4 regions of the Lysinibacillus sp. A4 genome follow, and region 4 is predicted to be linked to each of the others. Evidence: riboswitches for the same ligand, from Rfam matches in the RefSeq annotation. Region 4 holds a riboswitch; each other region holds the start of a gene.
The links. Region 4 has a riboswitch for cobalamin ahead of cobT (nicotinate-nucleotide--dimethylbenzimidazole phosphoribosyltransferase). Riboswitches for the same ligand answer to the same signal wherever they lie in the genome.
Positions count from the first base shown of each region.

Region 1: it holds a riboswitch for cobalamin, as region 4 does, so the genes downstream of both, NY607_RS10850 ((2Fe-2S) ferredoxin domain-containing protein) here and cobT (nicotinate-nucleotide--dimethylbenzimidazole phosphoribosyltransferase) in region 4, are expected to answer to the same signal.
Region 2: it holds a riboswitch for cobalamin, as region 4 does, so the genes downstream of both, NY607_RS22525 (FecCD family ABC transporter permease) here and cobT (nicotinate-nucleotide--dimethylbenzimidazole phosphoribosyltransferase) in region 4, are expected to answer to the same signal.
Region 3: it holds a riboswitch for cobalamin, as region 4 does, so the genes downstream of both, NY607_RS00165 (ABC transporter substrate-binding protein) here and cobT (nicotinate-nucleotide--dimethylbenzimidazole phosphoribosyltransferase) in region 4, are expected to answer to the same signal.

Region 1 covers NZ_JANWTB010000004.1:436,706-440,388, reverse strand. The annotation lists gene cbiQ (cobalt ECF transporter T component CbiQ) at 1-760, opposite strand, end outside; gene NY607_RS10860 (energy-coupling factor ABC transporter substrate-binding protein) at 766-1,038, opposite strand; gene NY607_RS10855 (energy-coupling factor ABC transporter permease) at 1,042-1,788, opposite strand; cobalamin riboswitch at 1,938-2,122, opposite strand; cobalamin riboswitch at 2,373-2,554, shown strand; gene NY607_RS10850 ((2Fe-2S) ferredoxin domain-containing protein) at 2,701-3,072, shown strand; gene cobJ (precorrin-3B C(17)-methyltransferase) at 3,077-3,683, shown strand, end outside.
Region 2 covers NZ_JANWTB010000016.1:42,392-46,074, forward strand. The annotation lists gene NY607_RS22510 (response regulator transcription factor) at 1-280, shown strand, start outside; gene NY607_RS22515 (YdhK family protein) at 322-891, opposite strand; gene NY607_RS22520 (biotin transporter BioY) at 994-1,590, opposite strand; cobalamin riboswitch at 1,745-1,932, shown strand; gene NY607_RS22525 (FecCD family ABC transporter permease) at 2,080-3,126, shown strand; gene NY607_RS22530 (heme ABC transporter ATP-binding protein) at 3,132-3,683, shown strand, end outside.
Region 3 covers NZ_JANWTB010000001.1:27,110-30,792, forward strand. The annotation lists gene NY607_RS00160 (precorrin-3B methylase) at 1-332, opposite strand, end outside; gene NY607_RS00165 (ABC transporter substrate-binding protein) at 384-1,376, opposite strand; cobalamin riboswitch at 1,540-1,726, opposite strand; gene NY607_RS00170 (elongation factor G) at 1,909-3,683, shown strand, end outside.
Region 4 covers NZ_JANWTB010000002.1:232,978-236,660, reverse strand. The annotation lists gene NY607_RS05260 (ABC transporter A family member) at 1-2, shown strand, start outside; gene NY607_RS05255 (ABC transporter ATP-binding protein) at 42-1,736, shown strand; cobalamin riboswitch at 1,833-2,008, shown strand; gene cobT (nicotinate-nucleotide--dimethylbenzimidazole phosphoribosyltransferase) at 2,101-3,156, shown strand; gene NY607_RS05245 (trimeric intracellular cation channel family protein) at 3,208-3,683, opposite strand, start outside.

The DNA.
Region 1 (3,683 bases), on a different contig from region 4:
CTCCATATACGATGAGGACTAGTAAAATAGCTGCCATGCCTAGCCAATTTTTCTTGCTATAAGAGCCCATCTCTTGCCAGTAGACTGCATCGCCTCCACGTGATTGCATGGCATTGTTGAGCTCTCGGCTACGCTGAAACATTTCCACAAATAATGCCACAATAAGCATGGAGACAGAGCGTAGCCATTGCATCGGTGAATGATAGCCAAGACGTGCTTGCTGGGCGAGATGTATATTTTGCATACTTTCTAAAAACATAAAAATAAAACGATAGGTTAGTTCGACGAGCTCCACTAATAAAGAGGGGAGTCGCCATTGTCGTAGCACATAACATATTCCTTGTACGGAAGTGGTTAGAATTAAAAAGTATAAACAACTAACGCTGCCAAGGACAATAAAGAACAGCTGTTGCGCTGCTAACACACTTGCATTCCCGATAAAGACAGTCCAATTCCTAAATGTAAACGACCAAATATGGGCAGGGAGTGTATTCGTTGATGATGTAAAGGAAAGTAAAATAGAGACGAGACTTGTTAATAAGAAAAAGCTAGGTAGCAATAATAATTTGCCGTAGTATGCAAGCGGAATTTTTGCACCTAAAATGATAAAAGCACTCATTACAAAAAATGTAATGAGTGAAAGTCGTTCATCTCTCATGATGAGCGTTATGAGAAGTAGTCCAAGTGAAAATATCATTTTTTCTAGCGGATGAACGGACGCTAGCTTATTCAGATAGGCATACTTATCAATGAGTAACATAATGGTTAACCTTCTTTGTGTTTGCCACGCATATAGCCGATGAAGTAGCCAATAAAGCCAGCTCCTATAGCTGCCTGTAGCACGAATAATAAGCTTTCGATTTCACCACTTGGTGGCTCCCATAGACTTTCAAACCATGGTTCATATTCCGCATTGATTTCACCAATAGCTGCTTCTGCTTCTCCATCAGCACCACCAAATTCAGCACCTTTTTGTATGAATAAGGGAATGATGGCTAACAACACAACAATTGCTAATAACAATAAATTTTTTTTCATTTGTTAATGTGCCTCCTTTGTTGAGAAAACACGTAACGTTTTTAATTCGCTAACATTGTATTTTTTCAAGAAATTCATCACAATGACCGTTAAAATTCCTTCACTCACTGCTAAAGGAATTTGAGTTAAGGCAAAAATACCTGCAAACTTTGTAAAGGATGCCATAAAGCCTCCAACCTCTGAAGGAAAGGCTAGTGCTAGTTGTACAGAAGTCACAATGTAGGTACCTAAATCACCAAGCATAGCTGCAAAGAATATGGCTAGTGAAAATGACAACCCTACTTTTTGAGCCCCTTTAAAGACAAAGTAAGCAATAAAAGGACCAACAATAGCCATAGAAAAGGCATTAGCCCCTAAAGTTGTAATTCCTCCATGAGCTAATAATAAAGATTGAAATAATAAAACGATTGTTCCAATTACACTCATTGCTAGAGGGCCAAAGAGTACTGTCCCAAGTCCTACACCAGTTGGGTGAGAGCAACTACCTGTAACTGAAGGGATTTTTAGGGCGGATAGCACAAAGGCAAAGGCTCCTGAAAGCCCCAAAAGCATTTTTGTTTCAGGATTTTCATCAATGGTTTTTCGAATAGAACGCAATCCTAGAATGATAAATGGGATAGAGATCACCCACCAAAAAATAGCCCATTCGATTGGTAAAAAACCTTCCATGATATGCATGGCAAAGGCACGTTTTGGCACGATTAAAAAGGCCAGTAAAAAATAACTAAGTTTCCACCATGATAATTTCAAAAAGCTTTCCTCCTAACTAATTAATAGATTTTTAGAATATTGCGTGCGTAATTAAAAAAAGCACTTCTCCTTAGGTGGAAAAGTGCATAGCTAAAAAAGCAAATAACAGTCTCATCTGCTAAGCCGCACACCTATCCTCGTAGGTTGAAACGATCACTTATTTTTCGGCAGGTCTCCTGGCTCTAGTTCAATGCTTTATAGGTCTTCCCATCCGTTGGACAGTGACATATTCTATAAAGCTCCCTATTACAGTGGCGGGACCGCGCCGGGCTCAAACCGGCTTCCCTTTTAAGCAAAATGACAAGCACTTTGCACCGAAAAACATTCAAATTGTGAGATTTCACGACAAAGTGTAACATGAATTTCCATAAATATGCTATACCTTTTATGAAATTTTTTAAATTAAAGGTCACAGTGAATATTCTGATAAAATTTTGTGCGCAAATTATATAGATTGTATAAATTTCATACCTAGTTCCATTCAAAATTGATAAATTTGTCATAAATTTTTAAAGAAATATTGAAATTTTAAAATAATAAGATATGATAAAGACAGTTTTCTATTTAAAATTCTAATAAAAATTTCATATAAAACGTCAATAAGTGCTCGAATAGCTCGAGATAATAGGGAAATTGGTGAAAATCCAATACAGCCCCCGCTACTGTAATAGCTGATGAAATCGCAAAGCCACTGGTACAAACTTGGGAAGGTGCGACAGTAAAATGAAGCTTAAGTCAGGAAACCTGCTTATTTGATTGTGCATGCAAACTTTTCGGAGGGAGAAGTTGAAGCGAAAGCGGGTACCTGTATTTCATTCTATTCGTTTTTATTTGGCTTCTACAAAACCTTTACTCTTCGTTATAGAGTAAAGGTTTTTCTTTTTCCAAAAAGCAAATGAGGGGAGACAGAAGATGACAACTTGGAATTTAGAGGGGATGAAAACACATCTCTTTATTTGCAATGGCAGTAGCTGCATGAAAAAGGATGGGGAGGAAATTACCTTAGCCATTCGAGATGAGATACAACGGCAAGCACTCGATCAGGAAATACATACGACAAGAACGCGCTGTAATGGACGCTGCAAGGATGCTTGTGTGGTAATCGCTTATCCTCAAGGAAACTGGTATCGTGTGCCATCAACAGAGCATGCTAGAACACTAGTACAAGATTTACATCATGAATCCTTATACAACGAACATGTCTTTACACTTCGTGAAGGTACATTACAGCGTACTGCTCAAACAACTGCCATTAAAGGGATCGAAAAGGTGAAAGAGGGGTAACAACATGGCGCAAAAAGGAAAAATTTTCGTAGTAGGCTTTGGACCTGGAGATTTTAAGCATATTACGACACGTGCAGTAGAGGCTTTACAACAAAGTGATATGATTATAGGCTATAAAACCTATGTAGAGCTGATTCAAGATTTAGTAAGTGCAAAATCGATTGTTAGTACAGGCATGACAGAAGAAGTGTCGCGTGCACAGGAAGCCGTTCGTCAAGCCGAAGCAGGGAGCATCGTCTCAGTAATTTCGAGTGGTGATGCAGGCGTCTATGGCATGGCAGGATTAGTCTATGAGGTGTTAATTGAGCTAGGCTGGACAGAAGCAACAGGAATTGAAGTTGAAATTGTTCCTGGGATTTCTGCGATTAATTCATGCGCTAGCATACTTGGTGCACCTATTATGCATGATGCTTGTACAATCAGTTTGAGTGACCATCTAACACCTTGGAATTTAATTGCAAAGCGTGTCGAGGCAGCTGCAATGGCGGACTTTGTCATTGCTTTATACAATCCTAAAAGTGGACGTCGAACAAGACAAATTGTCGAGGCTCAACGAATACTCTTAGAATATCGTTCGCCAGACACACCAGTTGGGCTTGTGAAAAGTGCCT
Region 2 (3,683 bases), on a different contig from region 4:
TCAACATAAGGCAATTCCATTAACACCAAAGGAATTTGCCATGCTCGCCCTATTTTTAGATTATCAAAATAGAGCATTTTCTAGAGAACACCTTATCCATGCCGTTTGGGGATTTGATGTAACGATTGAAGATCGTACCATCGATTCACATGTACGTAATTTACGAGAAAAATTAAGAAAAAGTGGTTTTCCGGCGGATGATTACTTGCAAACCGTTTGGGGCATCGGCTATAAATGGCATAAGTCTGCAAAGAGAAAGCAAATGGAACATAAAAGCTAGAAATTAACCTCTACCAGAATTGAAGGTAGAGGTTATTTCTATTATTTTGAACTAAGCTCTTCTTCTGTTACCCATTTATGATTTGTTACAGCTTCACCACTTGTAGTGGAAGTATAATCAACCATATATACAGTTGTTTGCACAGCCTCGTCAATAAGGACAGTCGCATTTTCCATACCTTCCATATGTGTTGCGTCCGTTTTTACTTCTGTTCCAGGTGCCAGTGGTGCTTCTTGTGGGTCAATTAATTCTTCATGAATTATCCACTTATGCTTTTCTATTCGCTTTCCACCAGATGTAGGCTCATAGGAAATAACATAGGCAGTTGTACGATAGGCTCCTACTATTGTTGCTTCGGCTCCTTTCATACCTTCCATATGTCCATCTGTAATAATGGCTGTGCCCCCTACAGGAAATTTCGGGTTTTCAGCATTTTTTAACGTTACTGGTACATGGCCAGAACTTGAATGGTTCATTGTAGAATGATCCATTTTTTCAGCAGTTTCATTAGAAGTGGACGCAGGTTTTGTTTGCTCCTCTGTACAAGCCGTTAAACTAATTAGAGTGACCACTGATAATAGTCCGACTGACCATCTTTTATTGAATTTCATATGATATCCTCCTCATTATTTGCTCTTAAGGTAGCAAATAAATGTGCAGAAACGATGGATATGACCTATGAAAAATATCTAGCACAAGTAGGGGGAGATATACTATTGAATGGGCATAATCTTCAATGTTTTTTGTAATCTATAGGCGAAGATACCAGCAAAAATAGCTAAAATAATATCTTTTGGTAGTGGAGGAATCATCCAAAGCCAAGCGAGCTTATATGAAAAATTCTCTGGCGCACTTGCCCAAAGCTTATAGGCAAAAAACATCCAATTTGTTCCTATCAAATAATTTATAGCCGTTGCTACCAAAGCAGCTACGATAAAACTTTTCTTTGTCCCGCTTCGTTCTACGATCAATCCTGCAACAAATGCAGCTAATATAAATGTAATAATAAACCCAAAGGTAGGGCTTAAAATTTGGCCAATTCCACCACCGAAACGAGCAAAGACAGGGGCTCCTGCCAATCCTACGCACATATAAATTGTGCAGGCGAGCGCACCTTTTCTACTACCAAGAATAAGCCCTGCTAAAATTGCAAAGAAGGTTTGAAGCGTAATGGGTACACCACCAACTACCATAAAAGGTGCAAAGGAAGTGATATTAGCACCCACCATCATTAGCGTTGAAAATAACCCAATGTAGGTAATGTCAACAGTTCTTAACTTATGGTGACTATGTTGTGTAACAGTTGCCATGAATTTCACCTCGCTTTATAAGTTATTACTGCTAGTGTAAAAAACGAATGTATTTGTGTCAACTTTATTGTTTATTTAAGTTAACTCAATTGCTGAATTAAATTGAAGTAGACTATCTATCTATAAAAATGTATGATAGAACCGTCACCATTTTATAACTTCAAATACTATTGGTGTGACATTTTTAAATGTCACTTAAAAGGGAAGTCGGTGGAAGTCCGACGCTGTCCCGCAACTGTAACGAGGAATCCTATAATATGATTTGCCACTGTTTAAGAATGGGAAGGCAATTATAGGATAGTGAATCGAAGCCAGGAGACCTGCCATTTAGTAATACCTGTAATGCCCACGAGGATGCAAGCAATACGGACAATAGCTGGATATTTTTCTGACTTTGTTTAATCTAGGGTATTTCTATGCGCATTTTCGCATGGGATACCTTTTTTTATTGCTTCATTCATCAATATATTCAGTAGGAGTTTAAAACAGATGAATAAAAAATTTATGTTATTTTCCTTCGTACTTTTCATGGTATTAATTGTTTCAATGACCTTTGCTGTAATGGTTGGCTCAGTTTCAGTTACACCGCTATATGTATGGAAAGTTATTCTTTCTAAAATTCCTTTTATACAAAATTCGATCGAGCAAGATTGGAGTCGCTCTCAGGAAATCATCATCTGGCAAATAAGAGCACCTCGTGTTTTGCTAGCAGCGATAGTAGGAGCGGGGTTAGCTATTGCAGGGGCAGCCATTCAGGCACTAGTACGTAATTCTATTGCAGACCCGTATATTCTAGGGATTTCTTCAGGGGCAGCTGTCGGCGCTACTTCTGTGATTATTTTAGGAGCCTTTTCATTTTTAGGTATTTACGCTCTTTCAGTATCCGCATTCCTTGGTTCATTACTTGCCATTGCACTTGTCTTTTTCTTATCACGTGTTGGGGGACGTGTCTCTATTTTCCGCTTGCTATTGGCAGGCATGGCTGTGTCCTTTATCTTAACGGCTATCTCTAACTTTATTTTAATGATGTCAAAGCAAGAAGGGGCCTTAAAGGCTGTTATGTTTTGGATGCTAGGTAGTTTAGCTGGAGCCAAATGGAATAATATTGTGATTCCAGCTTTCGTATTCTTTATTGTATTTGGGCTACTGTGGCTACACTATCGCAATTTAAATTTATTATTACTAGGAGAAGAGGCGGCAGTGACATTAGGCGTTAATCTTCAGCAATTCCGTATTCAGTTAATACTACTAGTATCTCTATTAACAGGTGTGCTTGTCGCAGTTAGTGGTTCTATAGGATTTGTGGGATTAATTATTCCCCATATTGTGCGTTTAATTGTGGGCTCAAACTATAAATACGTAATACCTATCAGTGCTTTAATAGGTGGAATATTCTTAGTGTGGGCAGATGCCTTTGCTCGAATTATTATTGCTCCTCAGGAAATGCCAATTGGTATTATTACAGCTTTTTGTGGAGGACCATTTTTCATTTGGCTTCTCCGTCGTAACAACTATTCTTTCGGTGAAGGAGATTAACTTCCATGACATTAGAAGCGAAACAAGTATCATTCTCCATTTACGATCAGCGTATACTGCATGATGTAAGCATTCAAATAAAAGAAAAGCAATTTGTTGGATTAATTGGTCCTAATGGGAGCGGAAAATCAACATTGTTAAAAAATATGTATCGTCTCCTAAAACCTGAAAGTGGATCGGTAGTATTAAATGAGCAAGATATATTAAAGCAATCAAGTAAAGCAATTGCGAAAAATTTGGCTGTTGTAAGCCAAGAGACACCCGTATTATTTGATTTCACTGTGCATGATTTAGTCAGTATGGGAAGAACCCCACATAAAAAGCTGTTAGAGCTTGATCAAGAGAAAGATTTTCAAATTGTTAAAGAGGCTCTTAAGCAAACGGGCATATCGCATTTAGAGAAACGAAGCTTTAGTTCGCTTTCTGGTGGCGAGAAAAAGCGTGTCATGGTTGCAAGGGCACTCGCTCAACAAGCACAGATATTAATATTAGATGAGCCGACGAATCATTTAGATATTCAACATCAACTTCAACTTATGGATTTAATTCAGACTTTG
Region 3 (3,683 bases), on a different contig from region 4:
GTTATCGGAGCAGCCTCCATTTTCTCCCCATCACAAAAATCACAGGCCTTCATGGCTATGATTGAACCAGAGGGAGCAACATAAAGACCTGCTTCCTGTAAGGCTTGTACCGCTTCCGTGGCATCGCACGTTGGTATGGATACGAGTATACTATAGGAAGCAGAATATTTTATCGCCCCCTTTTCGCCAGCAATTTCGGCTATTTTTTGGAATTGTGCAGGAGTATAATGCTTATTAATAATGCCAGGGCTAACGGCTAGACGGGTAAACTCACCATGACGGTTCAGTGTTTCAAATGTTAGATCTGGTACATTTTTTTGAAATGCGTTCATTTTTATCGCTCCTTATAAAAAAGGAGCTAGCAAAACGCTAGCTCGAATGGATTAAAAGTTTTCAGGATAGAAGCCCTTTGCTAAAATTTCAATGGCCTCTGCCGCACGAACCCCTTCAGACGCTGCTGAAAGTGGCAGGATGACAAAGCGCTCATTTTTGACCGCTTCCATCTCCTTTAAGGCTGGATCATTTTTTAAGAATTGGATCTTTTGGTCTGCCGTTGTTTCACCGTAATCAATCACGACAACTACCTCTGGGTTGCGGTCTACTGCATCTTCCTTCGACACAGTTGTCCAGCCTGATTCCACATCACCAAAGATATTTTGTCCACCCGCGATTGTCACAAGCTCATTCATAAAGTTTTGACCAGCTGTAAATACATCCTTTTCACCGCTATCAAACACAAGAACACGTAATTTTTCGCTATCTTTTGGTAATTTAGCTTGTACTGCCTCTACATCTTTCGTCATTTGCTCAATTAAAGCTTCGCCACGATCCTCAATACGGAAAATCTTCGCGATATTGCGAATATCAGTGAAAATATCCTCTATTGTTGGCTTTGTCATGTTGGAAGCCGTATGTAAATACGTATGGATGCCTAATTCTTCAAGCTCTTCTGGTGTGCCTACACCCTTTTCGCCAAAGCCACTTTTCCAGCCTGCATATAGGAAATCTGCCTCGGCATCAATGACTTGCTCCTTCGTTGGGTATTGATCGGAAAGAACAGGGACTTTATCGTATGCCTCTTGCAGTGGTTCATAGATTTTATCATCTAAGTAAGCTGTCCCTACCATAGAATCCTCTAAACCAAGTGCTAGCATGATTTCTGTCACATGCTGATTTAAGCTAATCGCTTTTGTTGGTGCTTCCGTATATGTTTGCGTTGTGTCATTATTTTCAATGGTTACTTCTGCTGCCGCCTCAGATGGCTCAACCTTTTCACCTTGTGCAGCTGATTCCGTTTTGTCCTTTGCGTTACAAGCCCCTAAAACAGCGACCAAGGCAATGATCATCATCAGCCATATACTTTTCCATTTCTTCATGTCCTTTTCTCCTTTGCTGTTAAAATATAGAAAGAAATCAGAGACTTCTTTACTACTAAGGTAGTTGGAAGGGCATAAAAAAACCCTCTTGTCGCCAAGAGAGTAGCATAGTGAAATAACGGTATCATTACCTTCATCACTATCCCCATCCTCGTGGTTCTTAGTCAAAAAATACATACTGGCAGGTATCCTGGCTTAGGTTCATCATCTATACGCCTTCCCATAGTTTCACTACAGTGGCATGCTGTATAGACTCCCCATTTACAGTTGCGGGACAGCATCGGAATTGCACCGATTTCCCTTTTAAGCAAATGACAAATGCCATTTGCACCAATACGTTCTATAATGGTCAATACTATTGATAGACTAGCAGAAGAAAATTTATCGCGCAATCAGTAGTATGACACTAAAAGTATAATCATCATTATATTAGCACTATTTTGACATAAAGACGAACTATTTTACAAGAAATATAGAAGCTAGTATTCTGTTACAATAAAAAGATAGCATTCTATAGAAACGAGGATTTCTTATGTACAAAACGATCGGTGTACTTGCGCACGTGGATGCAGGAAAAACGACCTTCTCTGAGCAAGTACTTTTTCATACAAATAGTATTCAAGCACGGGGGCGTGTTGATCATCAGGATACCTTTCTTGATCATCATGAGCTAGAGCGCAGACGAGGCATTACGATATTTGCCGAGCAAGGGCGCATGAATATTGGCGATGATACATACACATTGATTGATACGCCAGGGCATGTCGATTTCTCCCCTGAGATGGAGCGTGCCATTCGTGTGATGGATTATGCCATTATTATCATTAGCGCTGTCGAAGGGATACAGGGCCATACAGAAACAGTGTGGCAACTTTTACGTCAATACCATGTCCCTACCTTCTTCTTTATCAACAAAATGGATCGTGAGGGTGCCAATATGAAGGCTGTCATCAGACAGCTTCGCAAAGATTGCTCTCAGCATGTATTGTTCATCGATGAGCCACTGCGAGCAGACTATGTATCAAATAATATTATGGAATGGCTGGCGGAGCGCGACGAAAAATTGCTTGATGCCTTTCTAAATGAGTCATTGGAGCATGAACAGTGTCTTGCTCAATTAAAGGAAATGATTAAAAATGAAGGTGCCTTCCCTTGCTTTGCTGGCTCGGCCTTAAAGGATGAGGGCATTCAGGAATTTCTTGACCAGCTCCCGCTGTTAACGGCTTCCCATTTTGACAAGGATGCCCCGTTTGAGGGTGAGGTTTTTAAGATTCGTCATGATGGGCACCAGCGTTTAACCTTTATGAAGGCAACCAAGGGCTCGTTGCATGTACGAGATGAATTTTCATTTGACGAAGTAACAGAAAAAGTGACCGAAATTCGCCTTTATAACGGCAGTCGCTTTGAGACCGTTCAACAGGTAGAGGCAGGAGAAATTTTCGCTGTCAAAGGACTGAGCCAGGCAAACATTGGGGATCGAATCGGTACAACGATGCTATCACAGCCCTATGAGCTTGTCCCAACCTTACAGGCAAAGGTTCAATATGAGGGTGATCAGCATATCAAGGAAGTGCTACAGATTTTCCGTTTACTCGAAGCAGAAGAACCGTCCTTGCGTGTGGTCTGGCAGGAAAAATTTCAGGAAATCCATGTGCATATTATGGGTGCCATTCAATTGGAGGTCCTGACTGAGGTATTAATGACGCGTTTTTCATTAGCTGTCTCCTTTGGTGAACCGCAAATTTTATACATGGAAACCATTGCGACGACCGTAACGGGCTATGGTCATTTCGAGCCCCTCAAGCATTATGCAGAAGTTCATTTATTAATGGAGCCAAATCCACGTGGAACAGGTAATACCTTCACCAATGCCTGTCATGCCGATCATTTATCTGTAGGCAATCAGCGCCTTGTTGAAAAGCATCTGTTTGAGCGTGACCATCATGGGCTACTGACAGGCTTCCCTGTAACAGATATTCATTTTACACTTCTAACAGGTCGCGGGCACAATGAACATACATCGGGGGGAGATTTCCGTGAAGCCAGTTTCCGTGCCCTGCGTCAGGGGCTGGAGCAGGCACAAAATGTCCTACTTGAACCCTATTATCGCTTTAAAATGAAAGCTTCAAATGACTTTATCGGTCGTATGATGACTGATATTCAGCAAGCAGCAGGCACGTTCGATGACCCGATTTTATCCGAAACGGATGTTATCCTAACAGGTCGTGCACCTGTTGCCACTTTAATGAGCTACAGTACAACCTTTGCCGCCTATACAAATGGGAAAGGTGCACTCACACTCCAATT
Region 4 (3,683 bases):
AAGAAAACCTTAACTAAATTAGGGAGACAGAGTATTATTTCATGAAAATATTAGGTGAGGTATTTAAGTATACAAAGCCATACAAAGCAAAATTATTTCAAGTAAATATTTTGATGGGCATTTCTATGATTTTAAGTATAGTACACCCCCTTTTATTTGGTAAATTTATTGATTCTATAACAGTAAAAGACCTCAATTCAGCATTCATAATTATAGTGTTTATGGCTTTTTTGTTTCTTTTTAATTTATTTTTTAAAGTAATCCAAAAATATTATTTAACGAAATTTGCCTGCTATCTACAAATGGATATTAAGTTAAAGATAATAAAAAGAATCATGGCTATGGACATGGATGAGTATCAATTAAAAGCAAAAGGTGAACTGATGAATAAAATAGAAAATGATACAAAGGCATTTTCTGAAGTAGTATCAGAGTTTTTAAATATTGTTGTAGATTTTATCAGCATAATAATTGTGTTAGTAATATTGATAAATCTTAATTTTATTTTAGCTAGTATTTTATTCATAGCTTGTCCTTTAGCACTTATCATTTTTAAATATTATGGAAGAAAAATAAGGATGATGGATACTGCCATCAAAGAAGATTTAGATTCTTATTTAACCTATTTGGGAGAATTACTGTCATCATTTAAATTATTTAAGATATTTAATACTGAGACAAACGCAATAGATAACTATCAAAAGAAAATTACCTTATTATACAAAAATACTCTTGATAAAATGCGTTTAAGTATAAAATCAGCATCAATAATAGAATTAATAAACTTTACAAGTTATTTGATTATCCTTATTATAGGTGCCTACTTTATTTATAAAGGAAGCCTCACGTTAGGAGTATTAATAGCATTCACTACCTATGCCAATAACTTTAGTCAGTCATTTTTAAGATTTTCTCAACTAAATTCATTTTTACAAGAAGCAATTGTGTCTGTAAATAGAGTAAAAAACTTAATGCAAGACAATAAATATCATCTAAAGAAATTAGAAGTACCTGACTATGTAAATTCTTCGCATCATTTTAGAAAAGATAAAATAGTATTACGGAATGTAAGCTTTACCTATACTAATGCATTATCTCCAGTTTTAGAAAATATAAATCTCCAAATACCTTTGAAGAAAATTGTATTGATTAAGGGAGAAAGCGGATCAGGTAAATCGACATTATTGAATATATTATCAGGTTTATACATTAATTATCAGGGTGAAATATTTCTATCCAATCAAAATATTAGATATATTCCTATTGATGTTTATAGAAAAAGGGTATGTTTGGTAACGCAAGAGCATTTTATAATGACAGGGACAATAAGGGAAAATTTGTTATTAGCAAAGCCGAATGCAACGGACGAAGAATTAATTCAAATTTGTAAAATGGTTAACATTTATTCATATATAGAAACGTTGGACTATAAATTTGAAACTCTTATAGGGCATAACGGGCTTGAATTATCTACTGGGCAACAGCAAAGACTTTCAATAGCAAGATCGCTTCTAAGAGATGCGGATATCTATTTGTTTGACGAGATTACTTCTGCGCTTGATAAAGACAATCAAATAAATATAGAAACATTACTTTTATATTTAAATAAAGAAAAACAAAAGACTGTTATATTGGTTACTCATCACCCTGTTTTAATAAGTGAAGCAGATAAAATTTTTGAAGTTGATAAGCATCAAGTGAATGAGAGGGATTCATTAGTTGTTACAAGCTCTTGATAAGCCTATATTGTTTGAATAGGTGGTGTTACTAAGTTAACACTCAAAAAATTTTTTCCTCTTGACACTAAAAAAGTTGTAAAGTAGATTTAACATAATTACATAAAAGCAATAGGTGCCCACTAGGGAGAATAGGGAATAAAGTGAAAAGCTTTAGCGGACCCGCCACTGTATAAGGGAATTTCATAGTGTATGCCACTAGCAAATTGCTGGGAAGGTACTATGAGGTGTTGAACTTGAGCCAGGAGACCTGCCTACATGCTTTAGAAGATATAGATGATGGAAAAGTCTGTAGTTTATTTGTCATGACAATAAACTACAGACTTTTTATTTTGTCTTAATGAGAACGAGAGGAGAAATAATCATGCAATTATTACAAGACACGATTCAAAACATTCAGGGGGCTGATATGAAAAGTATGGAGCAAGCCAGAAAGCGGATTGATGCGCTTTGTAAGCCCCCAGGTAGCTTGGGTAAACTAGAATCACTTGCCGTACAGCTCTCTGGTATAACAGGACATTTATATCCGATGGTCGACAAAAAAGTGATGATTGTCTGTGCTGCAGATCATGGTGTTTGCGAGGAAGGTGTAACCACGAATCCACAAGATGTTACGGTCTTTCAAACATTAAATTTTCCTAAGGGGGGTACAGGCGTTTGTGCGATTGCTGGCATTACCAATGCAAAGGTGGTCACAGTAGATGTTGGGGTAAAAGGAGATATTCCACTTGATGCAGGTGTCCTTATTCATAAAATTAAATATGGTACAGATAACATGGCACAAGGTCCCGCTATGACCAAACAAGAAGCCATTCAATCGATAGAAGTAGGAATCCGTGTGGCCACTGAGGAAATCATAAAAGGTGCTGATGTACTTGGGACTGGAGAAATGGGCATCGGCAATACAACACCAAGTGCTGCGATATTAGCTGTTTTGACAGGATGCAACCCTATCGAAGTAACGGGGTTTGGTGCAGGAGTAGGCCAAGGAGGCATTGCCTATAAAGCGGCAGTTATTGAAAAAGCAATTACCTTAAATAAGCCTAATCCAAATGATGTTATTGATGTTCTGGCTAAGGTTGGAGGGTTAGAGATAGGGGCGATGACAGGTATTATTCTTGGTGCAGTTGCCCATCGTAAACCCGTTGTCATTGATGGATTTATTTCGACTATAGCCGCCCTCATTGCTTATAAGCTCGAACCAAAAGTAATCGATTATATCATTCCTTCCCATGCTTCAGAGGAACCAGGGGCAAAAATTGCCGCTGCCTTACTAGGCATTGAACCAATGTTGCACATGAATATGCGTTTAGGCGAAGGTTCTGGAGCAGCCTTAGCCTTTCCTATTTTAGATGCAGCTTGCTCGATGATGAAAAACATGGTGACTTTAGAAGAATCAATGCAGTTGTTAAAAAGATAAAAACAATAAAACAGCCAATGACTTAATTTTTGGTCATTGGCTGAATGGTATCTATGCACGATTTAATTTTCGTAATGGCAAGCGCCACTTCATCATATAGGAAAGAATACGTAAAGCTGTAATTACTGCGAATAAAATATAAAGGAAAATATCCCCTGTAAAAACCTCGAAGCCGATTAACAATCCAGCAAGAGCTGCCCAAACCCCATAAACTTCATCACGGAGAACTAATGGTTTTCTTCTAGCTAATAAATCTCGTACAATTCCACCACCTGAACCTGTCAAAACAGCAGCTACAATGACTGCGCTTACTGGCATATCAAGCTTGACAGCATAGAGTGCGCCTTGAATTGCGAATGCTGATAAGCCAATCGCATCTGTGAAGTTACCCCAACGATGCCAATGTTGAATCAGATGATGGGGAAAAATAAAGAATATCGTAATCGCAGCAAGCGCTATTTGAAACATCATATCCTGTCCCCAAAGTGTTGTGACAGGTAGTCCAATGAGTAAATTTCGGATAGCTC